DNA from 2 places in the Peribacillus sp. FSL R5-0717 genome. Region 1 is predicted to be linked to the other one. Evidence: riboswitches for the same ligand, from Rfam matches in the RefSeq annotation. Region 1 holds a riboswitch; the other holds the start of a gene.
The links. A riboswitch is a leader RNA that binds a small molecule or an ion and turns the genes downstream of it on or off. The one in region 1 is predicted to bind cobalamin.
Positions count from the first base shown of each region.

Region 2: it holds a riboswitch for cobalamin, as region 1 does, so the genes downstream of both, NYE65_RS17750 (ribonucleoside-diphosphate reductase subunit alpha) here and NYE65_RS23655 ((2Fe-2S) ferredoxin domain-containing protein) in region 1, are expected to answer to the same signal.

Region 1 covers NZ_JBBOOF010000001.1:4,934,816-4,939,070, reverse strand. The annotation lists gene NYE65_RS23665 (sirohydrochlorin chelatase) at 1-431, opposite strand, end outside; gene cobJ (precorrin-3B C(17)-methyltransferase) at 450-2,087, opposite strand; gene NYE65_RS23655 ((2Fe-2S) ferredoxin domain-containing protein) at 2,102-2,470, opposite strand; cobalamin riboswitch at 2,623-2,812, opposite strand; cobalamin riboswitch at 3,013-3,208, shown strand; gene NYE65_RS23650 (hypothetical protein) at 3,192-3,320, shown strand; gene NYE65_RS23645 (energy-coupling factor ABC transporter permease) at 3,384-4,127, shown strand; gene NYE65_RS23640 (energy-coupling factor ABC transporter substrate-binding protein) at 4,129-4,255, shown strand, end outside.
Region 2 covers NZ_JBBOOF010000001.1:3,678,381-3,682,635, forward strand. The annotation lists gene NYE65_RS17750 (ribonucleoside-diphosphate reductase subunit alpha) at 1-2,175, opposite strand, end outside; cobalamin riboswitch at 2,314-2,494, opposite strand; gene NYE65_RS17755 (manganese-dependent inorganic pyrophosphatase) at 2,787-3,716, shown strand; gene NYE65_RS17760 (hypothetical protein) at 3,816-3,962, opposite strand; gene NYE65_RS17765 (SulP family inorganic anion transporter) at 4,048-4,255, opposite strand, start outside.

The DNA of each region.
Region 1 (4,255 bases):
TCAGCATCACTGCCGCCTCGGCCAATTAGCAATATCGCTGTCTCAGAATGTTCAGAGGTCGTATCGAATCCCGCTTCCTCAAGACGGTCTGTCAGGATCGTCAATACATCATGGTGGACCCCGATCGTTTGGCCGTATGTGAATTTCACTTCTGGATACTTTGTTTTCCCATCCTCTATTTCAGCTGGGATATGTAATTTCGAATGTCCTGCATGCAACAAAATGATCGGTATGACGATAACTTCAGTAGCCCCTCGTTTTACACAATTATCGATTCCTTTGGATATATTCGGTGCCGCAAATTCCAAGAAGCACGTTTCCACTAGGAAACGCCCGTCCATTGCCGGAATCATATTTTCAATAAAATGACGGACTTCTTCATTTCCCGAAGCCAACCGGCTTCCGTGTCCTACGAACAAAACTGCTTTCATTTACTTTCCCCCTCTTGATTAGTCTTCACAAGGCGCAGGCTCTATGTTTATTTTGGGAGCGATGTCCTGATATGAAAAATTCTGTATCTTTTTCGAACGTTTGAAGTATTTAAAAAGCCGCTCATTTGGATGGGCATTTTGCTTATACTCGCCGACAATGTCCGTGATCAGTTCTACAAGCTGTTCCGGTTCAATGCCTTCCGCTACCGGCTGACCCGGATGGGCTGTTCTTCCAACCGGTTTAGCTCCAAGAAATAAGTCGAACTTCCCTTTTCGGAAGACAATCCCGATATCATCCATCACAGCACTATAACAAGCCATCCCACACCCATTAAAACCGATGTTCAGTTCCTTGGGCATGCTCATTCCGCCAAGCACCCGGTGTATTTCGTCCGCATAAGGAATGGATTCCGCTTTTTCACCATCACAGAAATCACAGGCTTTTAAAGTCAGTACATCCCCAATCGGCGACAAAAGAAAGTTTGCTGATTGCAATTTCCCTGTAATGACTTCCGGATCCATTGTCGGGATCTTTAAGACGATTTTATGATTTGGCGTATACTCCATCGTTCCCTTTTCCCCGACAACTTCCGCAAGTGTCATCATTTGTTTGGGAGTGAATTGTTTATTCGCCACACCTGGACTAACGGCAAGTTCGAATACCGACTCCATTTTTTGCTGAACAATCGGCTGAATGGACTGCTTAACGGCTTGACCCTTGACTCTTGACAGGGCCTCCATTGCCATTTCAAAGGAAGCTGGCTTCTTTTCTGGTGCTTTTGTAAGTAATCCAACTCCTCCAGCGGACTCTGTTAAGGCTTCTTGATCTAATGCCCACGGTTCCGCTTCTTTTTGCAGTCGCTGATGCGGCTTCAATGTTTGCTTTTCCGAATTCAGCGTATATTTTCTCTGATAGCCTCTTGGTGTGATGATTTTGTCGTCATATAAAAAGGTGGATGAATTACCGATAATGACGGTTGTCAACATTCCAATATCGTGATTCAACATATCCTGCAAATTGGTTATGACAATATCCTGCCTATCGCGATAAGCACTTTTCACCAACCCTACAGGTGTATCCGGCGAGCGGTAGCGAAGGAGAATCTTCTGTGTTTCAACAATTTGCCGGGTCCGCCTGCCGCTGCGCGGATTATAAAGTGCAATGACAAAGTCTGCCATTGCAGCTGCTTCAACCCTTTTAGCGATCAGTTCCCAAGGAGTTAAATGATCACTGAGGCTGATCGTACACGAATCGTGCATGACGGGCGCCCCAAGTAAAGACGCACATGAGTTGATTGCAGAAATGCCAGGAATGACTTCAATGCCCACTCCAGTTTCTTCTTTCCAGCCTTTTTCAATCAATACTTCATAAACCAACCCTGCCATCCCGTAAACTCCGGCATCCCCACTGGAAATCACCGCCACTTTCTTTCCCAGCTCCGCTTGTTTCACTGCTTCCTGTGCACGTGATACCTCTTCAGTCATCCCCGTACTAATGATCGTTTGATCTGTTAGCAGTCCCTGAATGAGTTCAACATAAGTTTTATAACCAATGATGTAGTCACTTTCTTGAAGGGCTTCGACGGCACGTTTGGTAATGTGTTCAAAATTCCCGGGCCCAAAGCCCACGACGAATAATTTACCGTTTGTACTCATTAAGACATCTCCTTTTACGCTTTGTTCTTTGAAATACCCGTATGAGCAGGAAAATCTGGATTAGGGGTCATTTCCCCGTCATTGTACTGATAGATCATCTGTGGAACAAAGTCACCATCATCGAGATTACTGACGATCTGCCGACCGAAATCAGGCGTTTCCACTCGATACCAGTTTCCTTGGGGATAGGCAATCACAACGCAGGCATCCTTACATCTTCCGTTACAGCGTGTCCTCGTTGTATGGATTTTCAGATCCAGTCCTTTTGAAGCAATTTCATCACGAATCGCTTGGGTTACTTCTTCCCCGCCCTTTTTCATGCAGCTGCTCCCATTACAAATCAACAGATGCGTATTTGTACCCGTCAAGTTCCAAGTAGTCATCTTCTTCCTCCTGAGTTCAGGGAAAAGGCAAAATAAAAAACCTTAACATAAGAGTCAAGGTTTTAAAAAAACTATATGAATGAGAAGCCAAAGGCAAGCATGCCAAATCCTCCCAAAATCGTCATAGTCCTTCTACCTTTCCCTCCGAAAAGTATCATACAATTTTAAAAGCAGGTTTCCTGGCTTACGCTTCATTTTACTTTGTCCCTTCCCGGCATCTTGCCAGTGGCTATCGACAATTTCATCAGCGTTTACAGTAGCGGGGGCTGCATCGGATTTTCACCGATTTCCCTATTATCCCTTGCTTATTCACACAAGGGCACTTTTAAAATGAAATATTTGGTTTTATTATACATTTCCAACTAACTTAATCTATCATATAACAACTTTGTCAAAATTCAATAGTTTATTCCGACTGTTTAGAAAAGTTTAAACGTGTAAAACCAGTTACAATCCTTTCCTCGCAACAAAATTCGGCCCAAAAAAAAGATAGTGTAGCTGGAATTATTTCTTTATGGTACACTATACGAGAATTTTCTAAATAATTACATAAGTTTCATGGTGTTGAATTTCTCGAAATTCAGCTTAAAAGGGAAGCCGGTGAAAATCCGGAGCGGTCCCGCCACTGTAAAGGGAATTTCCATTACGTTAACTTTAATCCACTGTCAAATGAGATGGGAAGGATGTAATGGGATGATGAACCAAAGCCAGGAGACCTGCCATGAAGCGTGAAACTGTTTCAGCCTACGAGGATGGGCGTGCGGATCAGGCAAAATGGCCCATGGTTGGTTCATGCTGCAAAATTCCTGTTCATTACGCACTTCTTTCCTTTGAGAGAAGTGCTTTTTAGTTTGGGCGCCGCTTTTCTTCTCAAGATTGATCAGAATAATTAAAAGTGTTGAAAGGAGAAAGAATGAAAAGAACCAATTGGAAAATTATTTATTTTGTCATTTTACTGCTTTTTGTCCCGAAACGGGCATTGGCCATGCATATCATGGAGGGCTTTTTACCCATAGAATGGGCTATATTCTGGTGGGCCGTGACGCTTCCATTTTTAATCTTGGGTTACCGGTCCATTAGGTCCAAAGTAAGGGAAAACCCAGAAACAAAAATGATACTTGGCCTATCGGGCGCATTTGTATTTATATTATCGGCCCTAAAGATTCCTTCCGTTACGGGAAGTTCTTCGCACCCTACCGGAGTTGGTTTAGGTTCCATACTATTCGGACCATTGGCCATGAGTGTAGTCGGCTCCATCGTTCTGTTATTTCAAGCTGTTTTACTGGCACACGGAGGATTGACGACATTAGGGGCCAATGCATTCTCCATGGCCGTCTGCGGACCCTTCATTGCTTACTTTGTCTTCAAGGGCGCAACTAAATTGGGATGGTCTTTTTCACTTGCCGTATTCTTGGCAGCTGCTTTTGGTGATTTGGGCACCTATGTGGTAACTTCCGTTCAACTTGCTCTTGCTTTCCCATCCGAAGTAGGAGGATTCATGGCCTCTTTCGTTAAATTTGCAGGGATTTTTGCCCTGACCCAAATTCCCTTGGCCATCAGTGAGGGGTTATTGACAGTCGTCGTAATGAATTTCTTGAAAAAATACAATCTAGGCGAATTGAAATTGCTGCGAGTTTTATCTAAGGAGGCCCGTTAAAATGAAAAAAAGTTTACTGCTGCTTTTCCTGGTTGTCATTCTTGCAACCTTACCATTAATCACCCAACAAGGAACGGAATTTGGCGGTGCCGACGGCGAAGCTGAGGAAGCCATCACTAAGATCCATC
Region 2 (4,255 bases), 1.3 Mb from region 1:
TGTATTGTGTACATACAGATTAAAGCTGATTGCTTGGTCAATATGGCGTTGGCGGGCTGCATTTTGCCTGATGCTTTCCAGTTGATCCAAATTGAATCGCGTCTTTTTATAATATTCATACGTATTTGGCGTCAAGCCTGGTGCGGTCACCTTGAATTTGAAGTTTTTCTTTTCTTCGTAAAATTCAATTTCATACAAAGGATCGATTCCATCCGTGGAATTACCGATTTTGGCTGTCGATGAATTGGGGGCAATCGCCATTAAATAGCCATTACGGGTTCCGTGCTCCTGCACGTCTGCTTTTAAATCCAGCCATTTTTGATCTGTATAGTCACGCAGTTCGAAATAGTCCCCTGTATGCCAATCAGAACCTTCAAAGTATGGGTAAGATCCTTTTTCCTTGGCCAGTTCGTTGGATGCCTTGATAGTTAAGTAAGCGATCTTTTCGTATAAAGCATCTGCAAAGCGAACAGCCTCATCGGATTCCCAATAAATATTCTGTGTGGCAAGTAAATGATGCCATCCAAACGTTCCTAAACCAATTGCCCGGTACCGTTTGTTCGAGATGGATGCTTGTTTGACAGGAAGATTATTCACATCAATGACATTGTCCAGCATACGGATCTGAATGGGAATCAATCTTTCCAGAACATCGCTGCCCACCGCTCGGGGCAAGTTAATGGATGAAAGGTTGCAGACAACGAAATCGCCGCTTTTACGAACCACAACAACATCTCCATCTTCTGTTTCATATTCATCCGTGATCGTCGAAGGGCTTAGGTTTTGGGCAATCTCCGTGCAAAGGTTAGAACAATAAATCATACCTTTATGTTTATTCGGATTCTTCCGATTCACTTCATCGCGGTAGAACATATACGGTACGCCTTCTTCTAATTGAGAAATCATGATGCTTTTCATGATGTCCATCGCATTGATTTTTTCAAAGCTATAGTTTGGAAGCGTGCCATTTTCTGCGGCCTCGACAGCAAGTGCATAATGATTCCTGAAGCTTCCTTCGCCTTTCTTTTCGTCATAAAGATCTTCAAGTGAAAATCCAAGGGTTTGCTTAACGGTATGCGGATCGAAAAGATACCATTCTTTTCTGTCGCGTACAGCCTCCATGAATAAATCCGGTATGCATACACCTGTAAAAATATCATGTGCTTTTAATCTGTCATCCCCGTTTTGAGTCTTCAAATCGAGGAAGCTCATGATATCTTTATGCCAGGCATCCAAGTAAATCGCGATGGCACCTTTACGTTGCCCCAATTGATCGACACTTACAGCTGTCTGGTTGAATAGTCGAATCCAGGGCGTCGTGCCGGAACTGTTTCCAGAGAAACCGCGGATATCGGAACCAAGCGAGCGAACCTTACCGACGTAAAGACCGACACCGCCGCCGAATTTAGATACTTTTGCCGCATCGTAGTTTGATAGGTAAATTCCGTCGATGGAATCTTCAATTGCGTCGATAAAGCAGGAGCTTAACTGTCCATGTGTTTTACCTGCATTGGAGAGTGTAGGAGTCGCAACGGTCATATAAAGGTTGGACATGGCCCAGTATGCTTCTTTTATCAGTTGCAGGCGGTGCTCCGTTTTTTCCATTCGCATGATTTCCATCGCGATGATCATGAAACGTTCTTGCGGCAGTTCGAAGACCTTGTCCTTTTTTGGGCGGGCCAGATAACGGTCATTCAATAAGTAGATGCCTATGTAAGAGAATAATTTATCTTTTTCCGGGTCGATCACCGATCCCAATTCCTCAATTTCCGCTTTTGTATATGAAGATAGCAGTTCTGGTTTATAAATGGGATAACGCTGACCTTCCGATAGCTGGGATAGTTCTGTGATCAGCTCATAGAACGGGCCATAACTCTTGCCTTCATAACCTCGATTGGCTTGTGCATCCCTATACATTGTATTCAACAGTTCTGCTGCAGCAACGAAAGTCCAATCCGGGGCATCGATATCCACGCCTTCAAGAGCGAGCTGAATCAGTTTTTTTGATGCCTGTTCTTCGGTTGAGTCACTTTTGCGATCAAGCCATTTTGTAAAACGCTTTTTGAACTTTTCCATATCGAGACGGCCTTCGAATTCCTTCGATAACATCTCAAGCTGGATGGATTTCGCTTCTGTGTCATTTTCACTTATGGTAGAGTTATATGTTTGAGTCATTAATAATCCTCCTTGTTAACTTCCGCTAAAATAAAAAAACCGCCCAAAGAATTGAGCGGATCAAACGATAGAATAAATGAGGCATGAAAAAATAGCCGTTATACTATCGTTTCATCATCTCAATCCCCGAAGAATAAGAAACGTGAAAAATTCAAGGCAGGTCTCCTGACTCATGATCATCCTACTTTGAGTCCTTCCCGTATAGAGAGCTATACAGTGGTTTTCTCATTTCGTCACATTTACAGTTGCGGGGACAGTTCCGGGTTTACACCGGATTCCCTTTTCAGCCATCACTGGCACCTTGGATTATAAAAATTCTATATATAGTTATTGGAATTGTTTATGTAATCAATATCTAGTATTTCTGCTTATATTATCGTAAGCCATATACGATGATAATTCAACTAATATATTTGAAAAAAACCAACCCTTATCTATTGACAAAGTGATGGAAGAGGGTGGGGGAATGAAAGATTTTATGGGGGAATGGATAAATCAAGCGCTGATTTTACGGGATTTTGTGTTAAAATAAAGTGTCTAGTAAAGGTGGCTCTCCGTTATTGCACTGAGGGGATTCGCGGAAAAATATTTATGAAAAAGGGGATAAAATCTTGGAAAAAGTATTAGTTTTTGGACATAAAAACCCGGATACAGACACAATCTGTTCAGCAATCGCTTATGCAGATCTTAAAAAACAGCTAGGTATCAACGCTGAACCAGTTCGTCTGGGTGAAGTGAATGGTGAAACTCAATATGCATTGGACCAATTCAAATTCGATGCTCCCCGTCTTGTGGAAAAAGTTGCAGGGGAAGCTGATGGCGTAATCCTGGTCGATCATAACGAACGCCAGCAAAGTGCTGAAGATATTGACCAAGTCCGTGTGTTGGAAGTTATCGACCATCACCGTATCGCTAACTTTGAAACAAGCGATCCATTATATTACCGTGCAGAACCAGTTGGCTGTACGGCAACCATCTTAAATAAAATTTATAAAGAAAACGGCATTGAAGTCCCTAAAGCAATCGCAGGTCTTATGCTGTCTGCCATCATTTCCGATTCTTTATTGTTCAAATCCCCGACTTGCACGGAGCAGGACGTTGCAGCAGCAATGGAACTGGCTGCCATTGCAGGAGTCGACGCTGAAAAATATGGCTTGGAAATGTTGAAAGCGGGAGCTGACTTAAGCGACAAAACGATTGCCCAGCTCATCACTCTTGATGCCAAGGAATTCTCCATGGGAATGGCTAAAGTGGAAATAGCACAGGTCAATGCCGTTGATCCGAACGAAGTCCTTGCTAAGCAAGCAGAATTGGAAGCAGCGATTGAAGCGGTCATCGCAGTGAAGGAATTGGACTTGTTCCTATTCGTCGTAACGGATATCCTGACTAATGATTCCGTTGCCTTGGCTCTTGGTAAAGCGGCATATGCGGTTGAAAAGGCATATGACGTTTCATTAAACAATAACATCGCCGTCTTGGAAGGCGTTGTATCGCGTAAAAAACAAATCGTGCCGGTCTTAACCGACGTATTCAGCAAATAATACAGGAAAAGGGTTGCTCGTTAAAAACTTGGGCACCCTTTTTCTGTACATTCAAAAAAAGACTCAACCATCCCATTAAGGGTGTTTGAGTCTTTTTTCTTAATTTAAAGATTCCTTTTCTTTTTCATAGGCGATGACAATCAATTCTTTATTGGCTTCCTCGCCAAGTTTGCTTTCAAAGCTTTTCAGTTCCTTCAATAAATCCGGTGACAGATTTGCTGCCGTATAATCCTGCTCGGGTGTCATGCTTTTCGCTCCTTTCAAAAGGAAATGATTCATGTTATCTATTTTGTCGGTTTGAAAAGTTTCTATTCAGCAGAATTTTACTTCTTTAAGATATTTTACTTTCTGAGGTGGCGAGTTTTTCAAGCAATGTAGAACTTTCTTCATCGAGTCCTTGGACTTGGACAGGTATTCCCAAGAGCTGATATTTAAGAATAACCGTATCGACAGCACCGACTGCTGAAGCATCCCAGATCTTGGAATGGGAGAAGTCGATGATGATTGCATCGGCTTTTTCCTTGAAGTCGAACTTTGAA